3 regions of the Aeribacillus sp. FSL K6-1305 genome follow, and region 2 is predicted to be linked to each of the others. Evidence: riboswitches for the same ligand, from Rfam matches in the RefSeq annotation. Region 2 holds a riboswitch; each other region holds the start of a gene.
What was found. A riboswitch is a leader RNA that binds a small molecule or an ion and turns the genes downstream of it on or off. The one in region 2 is predicted to bind thiamine pyrophosphate.

Region 1: another riboswitch for thiamine pyrophosphate. It lies ahead of NST97_RS01265 (acetylornithine deacetylase); the one in region 2 lies ahead of thiT (energy-coupled thiamine transporter ThiT).
Region 3: another riboswitch for thiamine pyrophosphate. It lies ahead of thiC (phosphomethylpyrimidine synthase ThiC); the one in region 2 lies ahead of thiT (energy-coupled thiamine transporter ThiT).

The regions. Positions count from the first base shown of each region.
Region 1 covers NZ_JBBOQV010000001.1:275,903-283,794, reverse strand. Annotated here, with positions in the region: gene tenA (thiaminase II) at 1-91, opposite strand, end outside; gene tenA (thiaminase II) at 109-786, opposite strand; gene NST97_RS01265 (acetylornithine deacetylase) at 819-2,084, opposite strand; TPP riboswitch at 2,209-2,309, opposite strand; gene NST97_RS01260 (hypothetical protein) at 2,375-3,043, opposite strand; gene NST97_RS01255 (TlpA family protein disulfide reductase) at 3,273-3,728, opposite strand; gene NST97_RS01250 (peroxiredoxin) at 3,821-4,369, opposite strand; gene NST97_RS01245 (mechanosensitive ion channel family protein) at 4,720-5,592, shown strand; gene NST97_RS01240 (IS1182 family transposase) at 5,701-7,494, shown strand; gene NST97_RS01235 (N-acetyldiaminopimelate deacetylase) at 7,546-7,892, opposite strand, start outside.
Region 2 covers NZ_JBBOQV010000002.1:66,113-74,004, forward strand. Annotated here, with positions in the region: gene NST97_RS10205 (low molecular weight protein-tyrosine-phosphatase) at 1-263, opposite strand, end outside; gene NST97_RS10210 (DUF1128 domain-containing protein) at 414-644, shown strand; gene NST97_RS10215 (hypothetical protein) at 1,153-1,335, shown strand; gene NST97_RS10220 (DnaJ family domain-containing protein) at 1,377-1,748, opposite strand; gene NST97_RS10225 (DUF2179 domain-containing protein) at 1,770-2,315, opposite strand; gene NST97_RS10230 (DUF418 domain-containing protein) at 2,419-3,654, opposite strand; TPP riboswitch at 3,827-3,930, shown strand; gene thiT (energy-coupled thiamine transporter ThiT) at 4,000-4,560, shown strand; gene menC (o-succinylbenzoate synthase) at 4,602-5,711, opposite strand; gene NST97_RS10245 (carbon-nitrogen hydrolase family protein) at 5,977-6,933, opposite strand; gene pdxR (MocR-like pyridoxine biosynthesis transcription factor PdxR) at 7,792-7,892, shown strand, end outside.
Region 3 covers NZ_JBBOQV010000001.1:1,471,476-1,479,367, reverse strand. Annotated here, with positions in the region: gene NST97_RS07125 (Na/Pi symporter) at 1-803, opposite strand, end outside; gene rpsU (30S ribosomal protein S21) at 1,146-1,319, shown strand; gene NST97_RS07115 (GatB/YqeY domain-containing protein) at 1,339-1,785, shown strand; gene NST97_RS07110 (YkoP family protein) at 2,260-2,814, opposite strand; gene NST97_RS07105 (MGDG synthase family glycosyltransferase) at 2,956-4,065, shown strand; gene thiC (phosphomethylpyrimidine synthase ThiC) at 4,113-5,855, opposite strand; TPP riboswitch at 5,991-6,106, opposite strand; gene NST97_RS07095 (NfeD family protein) at 6,299-7,582, shown strand; gene floA (flotillin-like protein FloA) at 7,599-7,892, shown strand, end outside.

The DNA.
Region 1 (7,892 bases), on a different contig from region 2:
TCCCTTCGGCAATACCTTTTACAAATGGATGATCGAAGCTGGCCTGCCATATCGGATCTGCTTTTGTTCGAATTTTTTCAGTAAATTTCATGTTCATTCTCTCCTATATTAAGAATTGATTTCGATTGGCCACATTTCTTTTCGTTCAGACATTTCCCAAAACATATATTCGTATTTGCTCGTTGTGACAAAAATATCTTCCAGCCATTTCAATTCTTCTTCCCGTTTTCCTTCTGCAAGCTCATTCATTAAATCTTTCAGCCATTTTGCCAATTCACCGAATTCTGTTGATGCGTACATTTTTACCCACTCGCCGTAAAACTCATGTTCACTGGCACCAGGAATCTCATGTAAGCGTGTGCCGATTTCATAATAGCTCCATGTACATGGAAGGACTGCGGCAACCAGTTCTGCCAATGATCCTCGCTGCGACACATTTAACATATAGCTCGTATATGCAACGGTTGTAGCAGCAGGCTGAACTTGTTCTAATTTTTCCTTCTCTATTCCTATTCTTTCAGCGTATTGACGATGCAAATCCATTTCCACTTTTAACGTCGAATGTAGAAGATCAGCAAAAACTGTCATTGTTTGAAGATTGTGAGCCTTTAAGCTTCCAAGGGCAAACAGGCGGCAGTATTCGATTAAATAAAGATAATCCTGCTCCATAAAAAAGCGAAATTTGTCGATATCCAGCGTCCCATTGCCGATTCCTTGAACAAACGGATGATGGTAACTCGCTTCCCAAATCGGTTTTGCAGTTTTATACAATCGGTCTGTAAACATTTGAATTACCCCTTTCGCAGCTTTTGTAATTGTCATCGTTTTTTCTGATACCAATCAAATAAAAACACGATCAGCGATTTTGTAAATGTTTTTAATTGGGGGATGGACAGCTTTTCATTCACCGAGTGTGCATCTTCAAGCGTGCCCGGTCCATATAAAACGACGGGAATTCCCGCTTCACTCAGCCAGCCGCCGTCTGTCACAGTAGGGGACATCGTCAGCTTTGCTTCCTCATTAAATGCCAGTTTATGTGCTTTTTGTAATGTTTTCACTCCGAGTGAATGTTCGTCATATGAAAAAGCTGGGAAAATTTCTCCTCGATCTTCAATCATCGATGTGCCGCCCCATTTAAATTTCGGAGGATATTTCCGAAGCCATGGATCAGCCATTGCAACATGATGGATATGTTCTTCAATTTCCCGGATCACCTCTACATAATGCTCTTCCGGGTAATAGTGAACGGTAATCCAAAGGGAACATTTATCGGCCACAAAAGCGGCGTGCCTTCCACCTTCAATCACTGCAGGATTAATTGTGGCAGAACCAGGCGGAAAGCCTTTGCTCGTTTTCATCACTGCCCAATGCTGTTCAAGCTCTCGCAGTCCTTCAATAATTTTCATCATTTTTTCAATCGCGCTTGCCCCAAAAAGCTTCCCGCCGGCATGAATCATTTGTCTTCTCGTGCCATCGTGAAATGTCTCGGGGCTTTCAATCGTAATCCAGCCCGTGATCACCCCGCCTTGCCCTTGTATTTCACAGTTGCTTGAATCGACAACGATGGCAAAATCAGCTCGATATCCCCGGTCGCAGCACGATTTTGTTCCTGCTTCGCCTACTTCTTCTCCGACGACGGACTGAAAAATGATATCCCCTCCCGGCTCAATGCCGTTTTCTTGCAGCAGCTTTAATGCAAACAGACTGGCAGCCATTCCCCCTTTCATATCCGCTACACCGCGTCCGTATATGTAATCCCCTTTAACCGTTGCCTCAAAAGGAGGCGTTAGCCATTCTTCTCCCTCTTCGATTGAAGCGACATCAATATGCCCGTTAATAATTAAACTGTGGTAATTTTCTGGATCTTTTCCTTTTTTCGTTCCTACTACGACTGGATCTTGTTCATATAAATCCCATTGATCAATGGAAAAGCCGATGTCTTCCAAATATGAGGCGACATACTTTTGAGCCTCTTTTGCATTTCTTGCCGGAGGGCTCGGCGTTTCAAACGATACGAGTGTTTTTAGAAGATTCAGAAGTTCTTCTTCCCTTTCATCAATTTGCTGAAATAGCGTTTGTAACACGTTGTCTACCCTTTCTTAACATTTTGTTTTGAAAAATGGTTTGCCAATCAGCCTTGTAATGCAAAAAGCCCGTTCCCAATATAAGGGAACGGGCAAGTATATACAAAACCCATAGACAGGTTTCGATATTACTGCACCACTTCCCTACGCTAGTATGATCTAGATCAGGTTCAAAGGGTCAAGGCACACGCCTTTCTCAGCCGTCCGGCTCCCCTAGTGGTATGTTAATATTATGAAATTTTCATTTAATTTCATTAAATCATAAAATATAGAAAAATACAAGCTAACGGTTAATTGATCCTTTTTGCTGTCTTTAATAATTCACGATAACCAATTCGAGTAAATTGCAAATGTTGATCAATATAATTAGCCTTTTTCAAATGCTCGATGGATTGTTCGGAAAAACTGCCGCTAATTTCCTGAAACCTTTGATTAATTTCCACTAACGAATGATTTAATATAAAATCCGCATCAAGCAGCAGGACAATCCGCTCGATCTCAGGATCTCTTTTTAAAATCAAGTTGGCAATCCGGCCTTTCATGAATGCCAGCTCTTGTTGAAGCTTTGAAGCTTCATCCTCTTTTTCTCTAATTTTGGCTCGGTACTTTTGTTTTTCTTCCTCTTCGATACCGGCTTTTGTTAATAGCTCCTCCAACAATTGCGTTTTATCAAGCTCCAGTTTATTTAATTGCTGTTCTTTTCGCGCCATTTCTGTTTCATCAGGCAGCTTTTCGGTTTGAATAGGCTCTTTTCGTTCTTCTTTCATCTTTATCATATAGTCTATTTTCCGATAGACAAGGAAGGCGAGAACAACTAAACATCCATTTAATAGCAGAGATATAAAACGCACGACGACGTCGTTAAACGCAAGCAAATAAAATAGGAAAAGGATAACGATGACAGCCAAAAGCACCTTTAATAGATTCATAATGGAAAAAGTTTGTGATTGTTTTGCCATCCACCTATGCTCCTTTTTGTTCAAACTAGCATCATTTATTATAGCATGTTGTGATTTGGAATGTGAATCATTTCTTTAGGATTGAGAGCTGGAAAAAGGATGTCAGATGAATGGAAAATGGAGATGCTTATCTTTTGAAAGCTTCGAAGCAATAAAAACAAGTCCTTTCAAAGCCGGAAAGGTATTTCTAAAATGAAAAACCACCTGCAATGTTTTGCAGATGGTTGAATCATTCAGCGTTTTCTGTTTCCGCTAACACCCGATTAACACGTTTTTCCAGCATTTTCATTCCGCTTCCTCCTGCTTGGAAGTGGCGAAGAATGCCGTTTTTGTCAAAAACATAATATGCAGGTACATATTGATTTTCAAAAGCATCGGTTAATTTATGTTCGTTGTCAACAAAGATCGGTTGCGTAATCCCGTGTTCTTCCGCTACTTTTTTAATATCATCAATATCTAAATCCTTTTCGGAGCGAGGCATATGAACAGCTACTACGTTCAGTTTATCTTTATATTGATCGCGGAACTCATTTACTTTCGGCATTGCTTCTTTACACAAATGGCAGCTGATTGACCAAAAATGGATTAATGTTGGTTTTTCACCGATTAATTGCTCTTTCGTTACTTCGCCATTCAGCCAAGTTGTTGCTCCGACTAATTCAGGCATTGGCTCACGTAATTTCATTTCCGCTTCCTCCTTGAAGAATGAATATCAAAAAAATAATCGTTTGAAAAAAGGCCTAACGTACTGCTAGGCCCTTTGAATGAAAAGCTTCATTATACTTTAAGCGTTTCTTGACCAGGCTTCCAGTTTGCTGGGCAAAGTCCGCCAGTTTGAAGCGCTTGAAGTACACGCAATGTTTCATCAACATCGCGGCCAATGTTGTTATGGAATACTGTTTGATATTGAAGTTCGCCTTCTGGATTGATGATGAACAATCCGCGAAGAGCAACTCCTTCTTCTTCGATTAAAACGCCGTAGTCTCTTGATACTTGATGATTTGTATCTGCTGCAAGCGGATATTTAATATCGCCTAAACCGTTCTCTTCGCGAGGAGTTTTAATCCAAGCTAAGTGTGTGTGAATTGTGTCAGTTGATACGCCAATCACTTCTGCATCAAGATCTTCAAATTCTTCATAACGGTCAGAAATAGCTGTGATTTCAGTTGGACAAACGAAAGTGAAGTCCATTGGATAAAAGAAAAGAACTGTCCATTTTCCTTGTTTCATGATTCCTTCCAAGCTTACTTTACCAAACTCTTTGTTTGGCAAAACGGCATCCATTTCAAAACGTGGAGCTTGTTTACCAACCAAACGCTCTGCCATTATGTAACCCTCCATTTTAAAATTTTATTTTAAAGGAAACTTTTTGATCGTTTCCTTCAAAAACAAATGAGAATGAATTGAGTATTTTCTCAATATCCTTCCTCCGATTACTATTATATATAACAACAAAATTTTAGTCAATTTTAAATAATAATTAATTTAAATAATCTGTTTTACATTTTCATTGCGACGAAGAGAACAATAATACTATTTCCAATTTTCGCCGCTATCATTAAAAAAATGTAACAATCATTGAAAATTCCTTTTTCTATGTTAAACTTTCAACTGTACATTCAGTTTAACATGATCCCGTCAAATAACCAAATGATTGGCTCGAAAAGAAAGGGGAAATGGTTTTGAACTTTTTTGAATCTATTGATTGGGCTGATCTGGCTTTAAAATCAGGAGAAGTTTTGGCCAAGCTTATTGGAATTTACATTGCATATATTATCGTCAAATCAATCGGCAATAAAATTATTCACAAAATGTTTGAGGGGCTTGAGAATCGGAAGGAAATTTCCACCACGCGGGCTAAAACGCTGCAAACATTAGTTTTGAATTTCTTTCATTATGCCCTGTTTTTCATTTTTATTGTTACCGTTTTTCAAGTGTTTGGCTACAATGTCACAGCGCTTTTAGCCGGGGCTGGGGTTGTTGGTCTTGCGATCGGCTTTGGAGCTCAAGGGCTCGTCAGCGATGTTGTGACAGGATTTTTCCTTCTCCTAGAAAAACAACTTGATGTTGGAGATTATGTCACTACAGGCAATTATTCAGGCATTGTGGAAGCTGTCGGTTTACGAACGACGCAAATCCGAGGCTTTGACGGCACATTGCATTATGTTCCAAACAGGCAGATTGTCGGCCTTTCCAATCATTCTAGAGGAAATATGCAAGCCCTCGTTGATATCAGCATATCGTATAATGAAGACTTAAATCGGGTCATGTCCATTCTTCAAGAAGCTTGCGACCAATTTGCAAAAGAAACTGAAGAGGTTGTGGAGGGTCCGGACGTTTTAGGCGTGCAAAATTTCGGCACGTCTGATGTGATCATCCGCATCATCGCCAAAACGAAAAACATGGAGCAGTGGGCTGTTGAAAGAAAGCTCCGGAAACGGCTGAAAGAAGTGCTTGATGAAAACGGCATCGAAATTCCGTTCCCTCATCAAGTGATGATTCATAAGAACGAGCAGCAAAAGGAAGGGGCTGTCCGAAAAGTCGATTGAATCGACCTTGGGCTCAGCCCTTTTTTCTGTTTTTAGGGTACAAAAAAATCGTCCTTTTTTATAGAATGAAATTGACCAAAAAACATTCTACAGAAAGGACGATTTCTTATGAATAATCAAATGACTATTCAAGAAAATTATAACACGCAATTAGAAATGACTCTAGAGGGTATTCAAAAAATAGAGGTTCAAAAGAATAAGAAACGCAAAAAACTAGTTTTCCAACCTTATTGCAATCGTCAAGTCATGAGCATTTTAGATATCGAAATGTATATTCCTGAAAATCATGTCGCCCGTTTAGTGGATGAAATGGTGGAATCGATTCCGGATGAAGTGTTGTATACTCATTATGTTGGTGGGGGTCGTGCACCCTATCACCCTAAAATGTTATTGAAAGTGATTTTATATGCGTACACTCAAAATGTTTATTCAAGTCGGAAAATAGCGCAAATGGTGAAAGAAAATCTTCCGATGATGTGGTTGGCGGGATTGCAAACCCCTGACCATCGCACAATAAATGATTTTCGTAGTGTTCGTATGTCAAACATGATGGATTCTGTATTTGAACAATTTGTCCTTCAACTAGTAGAACAAGGACTTATCGACCTCGACCATATTTTTGTGGATGGTACGAAAATAGAAGCGAATGCCAACAAATATACGTTTGTATGGCGAAAATCCGTAGAAAAATATGATCAGAAACTACGAGCCAAAATTCAATCGTTTCTACAAGAAGCGCACCAAATCGCCTTGGAGGAATTAAAAGAAGAACAATTAGAAGAAGAATTAGAAAAATCATCGGCACAACTTTCTGAGAGAATAGAAGCTTTGGAAAAAGATTATAAACAGGAAGAAGACAAAGAAAGAAAAAAAGAACTTCGCTCTAAAAAATCCCAACTCACCAAACAACTGAAAACGATTCAAACGGATTATCTTCCACGATTACGAAAATACAAAGTACAAAAACAGATTCTAGGTGAACGAAATAGCTACTCGAAAACCGACCATGAGGCCACTTTTATGCGAATGAAAGAGGACCATATGAAAAACGGCCAACTCAAGGCGGGTTATAATGTTCAACTCGCCACACAACATCAATTTATCGTGGGATTTGAAATTTATCAAAATCCAGGAGATACTCGCTGTTTCCAACCATTTATGGAAAAGTTATTGGAATCGATGCCGAAGGAAAAGAAACTCAAGTATGTCATTGCCGATGCAGGATATGCGAGTGAAGAAAACTATTTATATGCGATTGGCGAAGAAAAAGAACCTCGTTTTGAATTATTAGCCCCATACCAAACCTATTTGAAGGAACAAAGTAAAAAGTTTAAAAAGGATTTATCAAAAGTACAAAACTGGAAATACATCGAAGAAGACGATTGCTTTATCTGTCCGAACAATCGGAAAGTCGTATTCAAGTATTATCAAAAAAGAAAAAATGCATCTGGATACATACAAGATTTGAAAGTGTACGAGTGTGAAGATTGTACGGATTGCCCGTTGAAGAATGGGTGTACGAAAGCCAAAGGAAATCGTCGAGTATATTGGAACACGATTTATGAAGAAATGAAAGCGAAAGCCAAAGCAGCTCTTGGTGACGAACAAAAGGCAGCTCTTTATGCGAAGCGTAAAGTGGATGTCGAAAGTGTGTTCGGTAACATCAAGGGCAATTTGCGTTTCACTCGATTTCTGTTACGGGGGCTTCATAAAGTCCGAACAGAATTCGGGATTGTGGCAATGGCCCACAACATACTGAAATGGGCCGCAAATTCCCAAACCAATTTCAAAAATAAGGAAACAGAGCGAATGGAAAAACTCATTGTTTTCTCCATTCGCTCTGTTTTTATGGACTTTTTAGACAAGCCCTTCCTTTTTAATTATGACTTCGTGTTTGTATAGAACGTATTTCTAATTTTTTTCTCTTGCTTTATGCAGGAGGCTATGAATCTTCTATTTATTGCCTTTCCATTCAAAATATTGACAAATAAGATCGACCGCTTTAAAGATTGCTTGTTCATTTGGTGAAAGCTTCGCATGATGAAGGCCGTAAGGAGAATCAACTCCAAGCCAAAACATAAATCCCGGAATTTTCGCCAGCATATAGCCGAAATCTTCCCCAGTCATCGCTTCTTTGCATACGTGGAGTTGAATTTCTGTTTCATTCTGGACAAACTCCATAAATTCTTTTGATAACGCTTCATCATTCCACACTTGATAATACATCGAACCCCAGTCAATTTCTGCTTTGCATTGGTAGCCGATTTCTATACCTTTGACCATGTCTTCAATCCGCTTTT
Region 2 (7,892 bases):
ATGGCAATAATATAATCAAAATCTGATAAATCATTCTTATGAATTTGACGTGCTTTTAAACCTTCATAAGAAATTTGGTAACGGTCTAATATTTCTCGAGTCCCTCTATGCGGCGGGCTTCCTACATGCCAGCCTCCCGTTCCCGCTGAATCGACAAAAATTTTATCTTCCAGACCTTCCCGTTTAACTAAATCACGAAAAACCGCCTCAGCCATTGGCGAACGGCATATATTTCCTAAACAAACAAAAAGTACTTTTATCATTGCTGAAACCTCCTGAAACCATTGCTTCAATCGTTTTTTCATAAGCTGCAAAGAATAGTTTGGAAAGATCAATTTTTTTGATCATAATATTCAATCTTTCATAATACATGATACAATGAAACAAATAAAAAAACGAGAGGATGAAATCAATTGAATTTATGTGAAAAATCAGCAGAAAATATGGAATACATGATTAAAAAAATTACAGAAAAATTGAATATGATCAACATCAGTGCAGTTCAACCAACACATTTTAATGTAAATATGTATGAAGACCTAAAAGAAATTTATGACCATGTAATGAAAAAAAATACTTTCAGCCCCAGCGAAATGCAAGCAATTGCAGAGGAATTGGGGAACCTACGAAAGAGCACTCTTTAAGTGAATTGAGCTTTCTGCTGCTCGTTGCGAATGGGCTTGTGCAAATGACGGCAATTAGTGTTTAACTTAGCGATGTTGAAGTGTTGTGAAAACTCGCAGCTGCTGTCCTCATCAGCTTGCTTCAGTTGATTTGTTATATGTGGTTCTATACGCTTCTCAAAACGATGTTCGAGTCACATTAGGAACCGCCCAATCTGCCATCCATCAGAGGTTTAGCTTGGATTCTAAAGCAGGCGAATCGTGTACGCGCTCCATTTTCATCATTCTCTTTTTCTTTTGCAGGAGAAAAATAAAGATAGACCTCCTTGTTGTTTAGATGCCAGATTTCAGAAGAAATCGTTTTTACTTTAAAGCAGCTTTATAAATTCAGTATAAGCTGCTTTTTGTATAATAACTTTTTGTCAAAACGGTGTCTATTTTTTGAACAAAATGTGAATTTTTTGTTTCGTTTTTGTGACAAATGATTTATAATAAAAGAAAACGTTTTCTTTGTTTGGGGGTCAAAAAAATGGTCGTGACACTTATGAAATATTTTTATTTATTCGTTGCTCTCTTCTGTTTATTGTCTGGAATTTTGGTCGGTTTTGCAAAGGAGCTGCCGCTTTCGGTGATAGTCATTTTCTTAGGTTTTTTCAATCTTGCTTTATATTATGTCTTCCATAGAGAAGCCTTGAAAAAACAGCAAATTTAAAAGAATGGCGAAAATAAAGGCACCATTCTTTTTCGAAAACGTCAAATAAGCTTTTTATAAACTTTATCTTTATAAAATTGAGATGCAGGTGTGTTGAATATATTCCTTTTCTTCACGATTCGTTCCAATGCTAATTGTTTTTCCGACAGCTTTTGTTGTAATTTTTTCCTTTCGGCTTCATCTTCACAGCATTTTAGTAAATCTTGAATAGTTAATAGTTCCTTTTTCAAGTCATTTTCTTGATCGACCATTCCGGCGTTTCTCAAAAGACGATAAGCCATTCGGAGTTCTTCCGGAATATCAGACAAATCGTCATGCGGGAGAGGCTTCCCCATCCCGGGAAGTTCTTTAAACTCTCCCTCTTCATATGCCTTTTTGATCCGATCCTCAGCAATTTTTGCAAATATATCCACGCTTCACCCTCCCTTCGACCGTTATGTTCGTCCTTTTTCTAAACGCTTTACCCGCTTTTTCATCGCTTTTGTTAAATATCCACCTTTAAAAGAACGAATTTCATACGAGCTTAAAAACGCTTTTGGTTCTATTTCATTGACAAGGTTTAAAAATTCTTCCTCCCGAGAGCGTTGAGCAACAACTTCCAAACGATACCTAATCGAATTCATTCCTTCTCCTTGAAAGACCGTAACCCCAAAACCAGCCTCCCTCAATTTTTTGACTAATCCGGAATTTTTATCCATTAAATTCACATTGTATGTTACATATCCAAAAGCCAGCTTTTTCTCCAGTTCACCGCCCAACAACAGCCCTGCACCAAAACCGATAATATATGCACTAATATTGTAAATATTAGATAAATCTTGAAAAACTATTCCTAAAGCGACAATATAAATCGCTGCTTCTAGCAAACCTATACCAGCAGCAGCCTTTGTTTGATTTTTCACTAACAAAATAGTTCGGATCGTCAATACTGGTACATACAATAATTGCAGCAAAAAAATAAAAATTGCTTGTAGAAACATGTTGCCTAGACACTCCTTTGTTCCATCATACTATAAATTATTTTCAAAAAGAAAGAGCTATCATAAACTCAAAATCTGAGATTTGAAACTACATTTTTACAATTCATCTTGATCTGTTATTATGCTTCGAAACTTCCTTTTTCATGCGAATAGGCTGGCGCTTGAAATACATCGCTGTTCTCCATACCCACTCCAACGGCCCTAATTGAAAATATTTAAACCAAATATGGCTGATGATAAGCTGCACGGCAAAAATTGCGAGTGCAAGCCAAAAACCGGCGAAGGGGTATACTTTACCGTACAATCCCAATCCGTAATGATAAAAAAGATATGTACAAATAACAGATTGCATGATGTAATTTGTCAATGACATGCGTCCAACAGGCGCAATCTTCTTAACAATTTGCCGACAGATTGGGTGAAAATATAAAAATATTAGAGAGATCACATAAAACAACATGAGAAATGGTGCACCGAACACCATGTAAAAACTATTTTTAGCGGTGACCGCAAAAATATTTAACGGAAGCCCAATGATAAGCCCGAAAAACCAGATGGCTGTTAATAACCTTCGATGCTTCTCCGGTTCTTGAAAAAGCTTTTGTTTCGCAAATATCATGCCAACTAAAAACATGCTGATATATGGGAGCATGTTTATTATATAGACAAGCGGTTGAAAAGGCCACATGCCAGACATAGACATGTAAAAAAGCCGATCATGAATACGCTGATGGAAAATATCAGTAAAACTTCCGTTTTGATATGAATGGATTGCGTTTCTTGCCTCCTCTTCCAATAAGGCAGCCTGCTCTCTTTTTTGGACTAAAGCATCCTCACCATTGGATACAGCCGTCATCAAACCAATAAGGAGCAAATATAAACTAAATAAACATACAGTCCATACCAAAAGGGTTTTCCAGGAACACTTCCGGAAAAAAAGGAGAAGAAACCCCAGCACAGCATAATCCATTAAAATGTCTCCATCCCAAATGAAAAATGAATGAATTAGTCCAAATACAAAAAGCACCACCAGTCTGCGTATATATATAGAAACAAAGTTCCTGCCGTTTCCTAAAGCCCGTTCCTCCATGATGATGATTCCAAATCCGAACAATAATGAGAACATTGTAATAAACTTCATTTGTACAAATATTTCCAAAATATTTTTCGTTAGAAAATCCCATGTTCTCCATGTTTCAGTAAAAAAATTTTCGCTGCCTATTTGGTATAAATATACATCTGGATAGCTGAAATGCGCCATATTCACAAGTAAAATGCCAAATATCGCAGCCCCCCGCACCACATCCACTACTTCATAACGCTCACGTTTAAGATTCAAACCAAAACCCCCATTCTGAAAAAAGTTCTTATTGTTAACGCCCTTTTTTCATTACTTTTTGTCCAAAGGCTGCATTTCAGCTTTATCGTGTTTAAATTTATTTGAATATAGCGAAAAAAGAATGACAATTTTCTTATAGTCTATTATGATAGACATAAGATTCGAATATCAACAGATCCACAAGGGGAGCTATATGCTGAGAGTGGACGGATATTTCGTCCAGACCCTTTGAACCTGTTAGTTAATGCTAGCGTAGGGATGTGGAAGTATACTGATCCATGATACAGCCTTTTTCCCCCTTATGGATATTTGTTGATAGCAAATAATATACAGGGGGTTTTATTTTTGGAAAAAAATCGCTTATTACTATTAATAGAAGCAGCAATCTTTGCAGCATTGGCAGTTATACTTGATCTTCTCCCTTCCATTCAATTATCATCAGCCATTTCTATATCCATTGCCATGGTGCCTGTACTCATATTATCGTTTCGATCCGGTGCAAAGATTGGCTTCATTTCCGGCTTTTTATGGGGATTATTGCAAATTGTATTAGGTGATGCATACATCCTGACGCCTGTTCAAGGCTTCATCGACTATTTTCTAGCTTTTTCCTTTATCGGTTTAGCCGGTCTTTTCAGCAAAACTATTCAAAATAAGCTGAAAGATGGAAAGAAAAGCTCTGCTCTTGTTTTCATCATCTTTGGCGTCTTCATCGGAGCTTTTGCACGTTATTTTTGGCATTTTATCAGCGGTGTCTTTTTCTTCGGAGAATATGCACCAGAAGGAATGTCAGCGGTCGTTTATTCTTTGATCGTAAACGGCATTACGATGATAGGAGCGTTTGTATTATGCGCTGTCGTTACTGTTATTCTCATTATGGCAGCGCCAAGATTGGTTGTAAAATAAACAAAATCATCCTCTGCAAAACATGCAGAGGATAATTTTGTTTATAGGGTAAATACTTTCGTTTCAACAGTGTATTTTTTTAATTTTTCACGGCTTACATGAAAACCGATCCCCGGGTTATCAGGCAAGGCAATTTTTCCATTATAAACCGATATTTCCGGTTCAATAATATCTTCTTCCCAATACTTAGATGAACTGGATATATCTCCTGGCAGTGTGAATTGTTCAAGTGTCGCTAAGGCTATATTATGGGCCCGTCCAATCCCTGATTCAAGCATCCCTCCGCACCAAACTGGAACATTTTGCTCTTTGCAAAAATCATGGATTTTTTTTGCTTCTGTCAAACCGCCAACACGGCCGATTTTTATATTCATAATTTTGCAGCTTCGAAGTTCAACAGCCTTTCGAGCATCTTCGAAGGAACAAATACTTTCATCTAAACAGATCGGTGTGTCCAATTCTTTTTGAAGTTTGCTATGATCCACAATATCATCGTGCGCAAGAGGCTGCTCAATCATCATTAATTGAAACTCATCCAATTGTTTTAGATGATTTATATCTTTTAATGTATAGGCACTGTTCGCATCAGCCATTAAATCCAAGTTCGGAAAATGCTTCCGTATTTCCTTAACTACTTCAATATCCCAACCTGGTTTAATCTTTATTTTTACTCTCTTGTATCCTTCCTCCTGATATTGTTCAATAAGACTGATTAAATCTTTTATTGTTGGCTGAATACCGATGCTCACCCCAGCTTCAACTTCTTTTTTCATTCCCCCGAGAGCTTGTGAAAGAGGTATATTTTGCTGTTTTGCATATAGATCCCACACGGCACCTTCCAAAGCCGCTTTTGCCATATAATTTCTGCGAATAAAACGAAACGATTCAGCCAACTCACGAGGATGATGAAACGTCGTCTTTGATAAAATCGGAATGAGGAAATCTTCGATCATGTGCACAGTTGTTTTCACGGTTTCTTCTGTATACCATGGAATGGAAAAAGCAACCCCTTCTCCAAAACCGGCTGCACCATCATCATCCTTTACTTCTACGATCAACAATTCGCGATCGTGAATGTCTCCATAGCTAGTAGAAAATGGGGCTTTCAAACGCATCTGTAATATATGCAAAACAATTTTCTTAATTTTTATCAATTAAGAGCATCTCCTTTTTTAAACAAGCTCTCAGCTAAGTTCGACAAAATCATTCCCATTCGCCAGAGGGCTCGATATTTCCCGGAAAATATTTCTTAAAATAGCGAATCCACTCGAACGTTTGTTTTACACTAATTATAAAATAAACGCTTTCTTAATGTAAAGGAGCAAGGGATTTCTTTATTTCCCTTATTGTTTATTGAACTGCAAAAATCTCAAATAAATAATGAGATCAATCGTAGAAACGAGTCTCATCATGAGATTAATTTTTCCACTCAATAGTTGTCTTCTTCTCTTTGTTGACTAGCAATTTAAAAACATCAGGTCTTGCATAATGCCCAACAGGATCAAAATCAAACTGGCTATAGGCGATTTGTTTCATATCCAGTTCTGCAATGATGATGTCTTCCTTGCCAAATACGGGCTCTGCCACATATTCGCCCAACGGTCCAACAATCGCGCTACCACCTCTGCTCATTACTTCAGGTGAAGAAGCAAGTTCATCATAACAAGCCAAATCTTTCGGATACATATCTTTTGTCACATATTGATTGGCAGACAAAACAAAGCATCTCCCCTCCAAAGCAATGTGGCGGATTGTTGACTGCCAAGTTTCCCTTGCATCAGCCGTTGGGGCAATATAAATTTGAATTCCTTGTGCATACATCGCAGCCCTTGCTAACGGCATATAATTTTCCCAGCAGATTAGCGCCCCTATTCTTCCATAAGGGGTGTCAAACACTGGTAATGTGCTTCCATCCCCTTCCCCCCAAACAATCCGTTCTGCTGCAGTCGGTTTTAATTTGCGGTGTTTTCCTAACAACTGTCCGTCAGAATCGAAAAATAAAACAGAACAGTAAAGAGTCCCGCCGCTAAATTCATTATCCCTTTCTGTAACGCCTATCACAAGGTAGACACCTGCTTTTCGAGCCGCTTCGCCCAGTTGTTCCGTCGTTTCGTCCGGAACAGCTACAGAATTGCTCCAGTATCTATACCAATCCTTCCTCCCTTCAGCCGAACGGCTCCCAATCGTTGTACCGAAAGATAAGCCTCTAGGATAAGCGGGAATAAAAGCTTCAGGAAATACAACAATCTTTGCTCCTTTTTCAGCAGCTTGATGTATGAGGCTAACCGCCTTTTTTGTCGTGGCGTCCCGGTCCATAATAACAGATGAGGCTTGTATAACAGCAACTTTAACCTTTTGTGCTCTGTTCGACATATTCTTCCCCTCCACCAAATTGAAAAATCTAAAGCCATCTTAAATGCCGAAGCTCACGAACCTTCAAAGTCAATAACCTTCGGAAGTTGCCCCCTATTCATCTTCCATAAAAAAATCTGCACAGGAAGGAAAACACTTTGAATAATCCTCTTTTTAAGCATAGAAGGGCCGGCCCATGTATTAGAGTTCAAAATAATTGGATTATGTTTTTCCATGAGAGCTTTTCATGTGATATCTCATCTGAAGTAATTTAATGGTAATTTCTTAGCATGCTCCTTTGTACAATACAGCTGTGGCTGAGTGTCGAACTAACTATCAACACTTAATTCTATAGAAGCATTAAGCGTAAAATATGAGAAACGGTTTGAATTGGAGTATATTATTCATAATAAAAATGTTCAAAAATTTTTGGACCATCCAATCAAAGACTTTGTCAATCATCCAATTTCAATACTGCAACAGCCATTTATCCAAGATGAACCATAAAGTGAAATAAATTTGCCGAAAATCGCACATCTATTTTAAGGGTTTTCAACTTCAAGTAAAGAAAAAATCGGGCAGGACAGCTTTAAGCATTGCGTCCATGTTACAAAAGATAATGATTTTTCAGCAGCGTTCAAATCATGTGCTAAAAACTCCAAGTTAAAATAAAAGTGGATGGGTAAAATGTTACTGAATTGGATGGGCATTATTCTTTCATCTAGCGTTATAATTAATGTTTGAACAGGTTCAAATTTTGATGGATATAACAACATTTTCGATTATGTTCAATAGGAACATTCTATAGATAAATAACAAAGAACCTGGTTAACTTGCCATATAGCAGGAAGTGCCAAGCAAATCTAAAGGGTGAAGCATATGGACTGGAAACCGGATCGAAATGCAAAAAAGCCTATATATAAACAACTGGCCGAATATATTGAAAATGGAATTGCGGATGGCACATTTCCCCCTGATAA
Region 3 (7,892 bases), on a different contig from region 2:
AACAATTTTAAATTATTTGCGAAAAAAGGAATAAGCGGAACGAACAGGATCACTCCAAACACATTCAGCCAAAGATGGGCAAAAGCAGTATATTTCGCTTCTTGTTTAGAGCCGATCGAGGCCAATAAAGCTGTAATGCAGGTGCCGATATTTGCGCCGAGAACAAAAGCTAATCCTGTTTCTAATGGCAGCAGCTGTTCGTTCATAAAGCTCATGACAATTCCGATTAATGCAGTTGATGATTGAATAATTCCGGTGAAGACCGCGCTTATTCCGACAGAAAAAAGCAAATGGTCACTCGATTTGGCAAGCAGATCAGACATAACCTGCAGGTCAGACAAAAGAAAAGCAGCTTTTTCAAACCCGTTCAAAGCTAAAAAAATACACGATATGCCGAAGCATGAACAGCCTAATGAAAATAAAATTCTGTTTTTAAAAAGCATGAGAAGAAGAGAAATTGCAAACATCATCCCTAAATAGTCATCTATTTCAACGGCTAGAAATTCGGTCGTAAAGGTCGTCCCGACATTGGAACCTAAAATAATTCCAATTGCATCTTTAAACTTTAACAAACCAGCGGAAACAAAACTAACTGTAATCACCATCACTAGAGAACTGCTATGAACAAGAGCTGTTGCAATCATGCCGGTTAGAAAGGATTTGATTGGGGCGTTCGTGCAGTTGTACAGCCATTTCTCCAGCTGCCTATGGGACATTTGCTGAAATCCGTATTTCATCATTGCCATTCCGCAAAAAAATAAAAGGAAACAAGAAAAAAATAATAACAGCAATTGCATTCCCATGAAAACCACCTCATCAACAGTCTATGGACAAGGTGTCACAATAAGACCTTATGAACGAGTAATTTTTTTCAATCGAACTAGTTATATTTTTTCAGACAGCTGTTTAGCGGCTTTCAAACGATCTTGAATCATTTCCTTATATACATGATGAATTTGGAAATTCTTCCATACAAAAGCTGATATAAAACAGTCTTGTAAACCTGTCCGATAAAAAAAAGTCATAAGGAATAGGAAAGATGTTTTGAACATTGACCAAATAAATCGATTATATTATACTAACTTAGTAAATGTTCTTTTTGATAAGGAACATGAACTGGCTTTGTTCGGAGGGAGGGAAAAAGGATGTCTAAAACGATCGTACGTAAAAACGAATCGCTTGAGGATGCTCTTCGCCGCTTCAGACGCCAAGTATCAAAAACTGGTACTTTGCAGGAATATAGAAAGCGCGAATTTTATGAGAAGCCTAGCGTAAGACGCAAGAAAAAATCTGAAGCTGCAAGAAAGCGTAAATATTAAAAGAGGGTGTATATTGATTATGGGTCTTCTTGAGCGTTTAAATCAAGATATGAAGCAAGCGATGAAAAATAAAGAGAAAGATCGCCTTTCAGTCATTCGCATGGTAAAAGCATCCTTGCAAAATGAAGCGATTAAACTCGGAAAAAGTGAGTTGACTGAAGAAGAGGAATTAACGGTACTTTCTCGAGAATTAAAGCAACGTAAAGACTCCCTCCAAGAATTTGAAAATGCAGGTCGTTCAGATTTAGTTGAAAAAGTGAAAGCTGAAATTGCAGTAATAACTGAATATATGCCTGAGCAATTATCTGAAGAGGAATTAATACAAATTATTAAAACAACAATTTCGGAAGTGAACGCAACGTCCAAATCCGATATGGGGAAAGTAATGGGAGCCGTTATGCCAAAAGTAAAAGGAAAAGCAGATGGCTCGCTTGTCAATAAATTGGTTCAGGATTTGCTTTCATAATTCGAGTAAAAAGCTTGCCGCTTTCTATGTGCGGCAAGCTTTTATGTTTTTGCAGCGGATTCATCCTATGGACTGCGGCAGTCGATTAATGAATGTAGCTGCCTTGCAATTCATCAATAGTGGTTCTGTTGTTGATAGCTAGCTTGTCGGCGAAAGAATATAGCTGCTATGCAAATGTCCGCAAAAAATTGAGCAGAGGGCAACAATGAAGGAAAACATTCGGAAAGGCTGATCTTCATGAAGATTATCGGGAAAATACGGCGGCAATAAAGGAAAACCTCTCGAAAAGGGAGCACATGTCTATCTGGCTGTGAGAACAGGAAAAACGACAGCACTATTTGCTCTGAAAGGGAAAGGATTTATTTCGGAGTTAACCCAAATATTTTCATTGAAACCTCAGGGATCAACATGACGGAGCGTATAAGCGGCGCCTGAGCTGTTCATACGCTCTTTTTTGATGAAGGGAAAACCGTTCTATCCATATAGTTTGAGCAGTTTTTCTTTTGACATCATTAAATATTTCGGCGGCCGCTTCAAGCTATCGAAACGATATTGAATGATTAAATACATAGGGGTAAATGTCAAAAGCTTATACCATTTATAAAATGGATTTTGAATGGAAAACGTTTCAAAGCCCAGCCGTTCAGAGCCTTTATTTAAAATAGTTATTCCAATGATCCCTTTCACATTATGAAATTGTGAATGATTCCGCAAGTATTGAACAATATTTGGCAGCCCTTTTTCTGTTTTAGAGTAAATGTATCTTCCTTTTTGAATTTCGCTCTTAAAACGATTCAGTTCCTTCATTAAGTAGACGTTATGAAGATGTATTTTTAACAGAAGATCATTTTTTTTAATTTTTGTACCGTCTGAAAGAATTATTTCCCTTCCTTTATATTTTGTCAATCGAACCCGGAAAATGTCACGATTATTCTCCTTGTCCCTCACATACTCAAGCCGCGAACAAAGGTAATAAATGGGATCCAACAGGCACCAAAACTTAAAAAAACAATATCTCAACCTTCCCATTTGCAACACCTTTCACTTTTTTTCTTACAGTTTATTTTTTAGCATACGAATTGTTTTTATTTATAAAAATTTTTTTCGAATAGCCATGCGAAATTAAGAAAAAACTTTTAAAGAACTCCATCAATAACAATGGTGAGCGATATGAAAAAAATTTTATATCTTCCTTTTTTGACCATACCTTCAGGCCATCATCAAACAGCTGATGCTCTAATGGAAGGGTTGTTACGTCTTGATCCCGACATTCATTGCGAAAAAATGGACCTTTTGTCATCGAAATTTGGAAAAATAGAAAGGCTGATATCTTCCTTTTATTTGCAATGGATTGGCCGTTTTCCTAAATCATACAGCCATATGTACCACAGGTCAGTGCTTGCGGAGCAAAAGAGCGCCAAAAGGTTTTTCCATTATGAGGCACTTTTTCTCCGGCATTTAAAAAAGATCATTGATGAATTGAATCCGAAAATGATTGTTTGTACCCATGCTCTTCCTTCTTACTTGCTCGCCAGGCTGAAAGCCTCTTCTCAAATCAACATCCCTGTTATCAATGTATACACAGATTTTTTTATTCATCATCTTTGGGGAAAAAGAGAAATTGACTATCATTTTGTCGGTCACTCATATATGAAAGATTATTTGCTCGAAAAAGGTATAAAGAAAGAGCAGATTTTTGTTACAGGGATTCCTATTCACCCAAATTTTACAAAAAGGAAAGATGAACATGTACATAGCATGCGCTTTTATCGAGGATTAATTTCGGGAGGAAGCTCAGGCGTCGGTTCAATAGAGAAGATAACGGAAAAAATCAGCCGCGATGATGATATCCATTATATGGTGTTATGCGGAAAAAACAGAAAGCTTTATGATCGATTAATAAAACAAAACCATCCACGAATTACTCCTTTACCTTACATCTCTTCAAGAGAACAAATGAACGATCTGTACAATCGCGTCGATTTTATCATGACAAAACCCGGGGGTGTGACAATCAGCGAATGTTTATACAAAAAAATTCCTATATTTGTATACCACACTCTTCCAGGACAGGAAGAAATAAATTTGGAGAAATTAACAAAATTCGGGATGGTGTTTGATTTTCGAAATTGGCAAGAGGAAACAAATATTTCGGCCTCCATTATTCGAGCGCTGCAATCTAAGCAGCTATCAAAATTTTTATCGAAAGTGGATGAATATCATAAAAGTTTAGCTCCGATTGAACCAGCGGGATTGATCAAACGTTTAATGAATGAATAGCTCCTGGAAGCCATTAAAGCTTCTAGGAGCATTAGTTTGAAAATTATTTATCGATAAAGGGATGACCCGCCCTCTATAAATTCTTTTGCTTTTTGCCTCAAACCTTCCTGAACGAAATCAGAATCACTTGAACCGGCCATTTTTCTTAAATTGTGGGAAATTTTCATCGAGCAAAATTTTGGACCGCACATAGAACAAAAATGGGCAATTTTCGCTCCTTCTGCCGGCAAAGTTTCGTCATGATATTCGCGTGCCCGTTCAGGATCGAGAGAAAGATTAAATTGGTCGTTCCAGCGAAATTCAAAACGGGCTTTTGATAAAGCATCATCCCTTATTTGGGCGCCTGGATGCCCTTTTGCCAAATCTGCGGCATGGGCTGCAATTTTATAAGCAACAACACCTTGGCGCACATCCTCTTTATTGGGAAGGCCTAAATGCTCTTTCGGAGTTACATAACATAGCATGGCCGTTCCGTACCAGCCGATCATGGCTGCTCCAATGGCTGACGTAATATGATCATAGCCGGGAGCAATATCGGTCGTTAATGGACCGAGGGTATAAAAAGGAGCCCCTTTGCAAATTTCATTTTCTAAATCAACATTTTCTTTAATTTTATGCATCGGAATGTGCCCAGGGCCTTCGATCATGACTTGGACATCATGTTTCCAGGCGATTTCCGTCAATTCACCGAGCGTTTTCAATTCGGCAAATTGCGCTTCATCATTGGCATCTCGAATAGATCCGGGACGCAAGCCGTCACCTAATGAAACGGCAATATCATATGTTTTTAAAATTTCGCAAATCTCTTCAAAATGAGTGTATAAAAAGTTTTCTTGATGATGCGCCATACACCACTGCGCCATGATCGAACCGCCGCGGGATACGATTCCGGTCGTCCGTTTGACGGTCAAAGGGATATAGCGAAGCAGCACGCCGGCATGTATAGTAAAATAATCGACCCCTTGTTCTGCTTGCTCAATTAATGTATCACGGTAAATTTCCCATGTTAAATCTTCAGCAACGCCATTTACTTTTTCGAGCGCTTGGTAAATCGGGACGGTTCCAACCGGCACGGGCGAGTTGCGGATGATAAATTCTCTTGTTGCATGAATATTTTTTCCTGTTGACAGGTCCATAATTGTGTCAGCGCCCCAGCGGATGGCCCAAAGCATCTTCTCAACTTCTTCTTCGATTGACGATGTTACAGCTGAATTGCCAATGTTGGCATTAATTTTTACATGAAAGTTCCGGCCGATGATCATCGGTTCACTTTCCGGGTGATTAATGTTGGACGGAATAATGGCCCTGCCGGCAGCGACTTCTTGACGAACGAATTCAGGATCCATGTTTTCACGAATCGCCACAAACTCCATCTCTGGGGTGATGATCCCCTTTTTTGCATAGTGCATTTGTGTAACGACAGCACCTTTTTTTGCTTTGAAAGGCTTTCGATGAAAAGGTGTGGCAATATTGTGATCTTCCCAATTGCGAAATCCATTATCTTCAGGCTTTACCTGGCGCCCGTCATATTCTACAACATCATGACGGTCTAAAATCCACTGTTTGCGCACAGCCGGCAAACCTTTATGAATATCTGCCTGAAAATCAGGATCTGTATAGGGACCGCTCGTGTCATAAACCTTTACAGGTTCATTTTCAAACGTTCCCGCTTCCGTTTTCGTGGGAGTTAATTGAATTTCCCTCATCGGAACCCGAATATCGGGTCTCGACCCAGTCACATAAATTTTTTTGCTTGCTGGAAACTGCATGTTTTCGAAATAATGTTTCATTTTTCTCCTCCTCCATTTTTTTATCTGAAGATGTGCATAGAAAAATAGGAGGGGAGATGGGACGTGAAAAATAAAAACGGGTTCGCTTTAGCACGAACCCGATCAATTCAATATAGAAAAAGAAGGCAATACAAATACTCCCGCTACCTACTTCCCTACGCTGGCATCATCCAGATCAGGTTCAAAGGGTTGAAGAACTTCAGGCGCGTTCTTCTCTCAGTCCAGCTAATTGGACACCCCTAGTAGATGGTTATATATTTTTTTTAATAGTAACATAATATGAAAAATAATGAAAATATTTTTTCGTTTCATGATGTTTGTAGAATTGTTGATTTTTGAAACTTTCTGCGCAATTGTCCGTAATAATATTAGGCAAAAAATAAGGGGGGAGAGGCCTGAAATCAAACAATAAGTTTTTCGCTATTTGCGCTCTGCTGCTCATCTTGTCGATTATTTGTGCGTCTTTTGATGCCAAATCATCTGAAGGGAAAACTGTTTATTTTATTCCGATTGAAAATACAATTGAAAAAGGGTTGGTGCATTTTATTAAACGATCCATTCAGGAGGCGGAAAAAGAGAAGGCGGATGTCATTGTTTTTGAATTGAACACTCCTGGCGGTGCTTTAGAGGCAGCGATAGAAATAGGTAAAATGATTATGGATACAGATATCAAAACAATCGCTTATGTAAATAAACATGCGATTTCCGCAGGGGCTTATATAGCATTAAGGGCTGATCAAATATATTACCATCCTGGCGGTACCATTGGGTCAGCGGCTGTCATTGACTCCAATGGCAATGCTGCAGAAGTAAAAGTGCAATCGTTTTGGAAAGCAGAGATGAGAAATGCTGCTGAGGTTCATGGCAGAGACCCTATGTTCGCTGAGGCGATGGTAGACAGCAGCTTGGATATGCCCGAATATGGTGCAGAAAAAGGAGAATTACTAACATTAACAGCAAAACAAGCGATGGAAGTCGGGTATGGTGAAGGCATCGCCAAAAGCCGGGCAGAGCTTTTGAAATCGATCGGAATGGAAGGTGCAAAAGTCCAGGAGACTGAGGAGACGTTTGCTGAAAAAATAGCCCGTTTTGTAACAAACATGTATACCATTCCGATATTATTAACGATTAGCGGTTTAGGGTTTGTGTTAGAATTGTACACTCCTGGGTTTGGCATTCCTGGTTTTATTGGACTATTGGCACTGTTTTTGTTTTTCTTCGGTCATTTTATTGCAGGGCTTGCGGGATTGGAAACGGTTGTTTTGTTCGTGCTTGGGGTACTGCTTATAATTGCAGAGTTGTTTGTTCCAGGAGGAATTATTGGAGCAATCGGTTTTCTTTCAGTCCTTTTAAGTTTATTTTTAGCAGCTGATCATATAGGACATATGGCGGTTTCTCTTTTTATTGCCGGTTCCATTTCGATATTCACAATATTCATCATGTCAAAGGTGATTGGTAAGCGTATGAAATGGTTTAAAAAAATTATTTTAAATGATTCAATCAGCACGGAGAAAGGTTATGTATCCAATCAAAATCGTACAGATTTAATTGGGAAAACGGGTGTAACTGTGACTGCTTTACGACCGGCAGGAACAGTAATGACCGATGGAGAGGAAAGATTGGATGTTGTGACAGAAGGAACGTATATTGAGAAAGGAAAAAAAGTGAAAATTGTTAAAGTAGAAGGCTCACGAATTGTTGTAAGAGCTATTAATGAAAATGAATAGGAGGTAGGTATATCACATGGATGTATCATTTTTTCTTTTACTAGGTCTTATCGTATTAGGTCTTATTTTGCTTGGCATCTTGTTCTCTTTTGTGCCGATTATGCTCTGGATTTCCGCTCTGGCAGCTGGCGTTCGCATCAGTATTTTGACTCTTATTGGAATGAGGCTGCGCAGAGTCATTCCAAGTCGAGTGATCAATCCGTTAATTAAAGCGCATAAAGCCGGCCTTGATGTCACAACAAATCAATTGGAAAGCCATTATTTGGCAGGGGGAAATGTCGATCGAGTTGTCAACGCATTAATTGCAGCT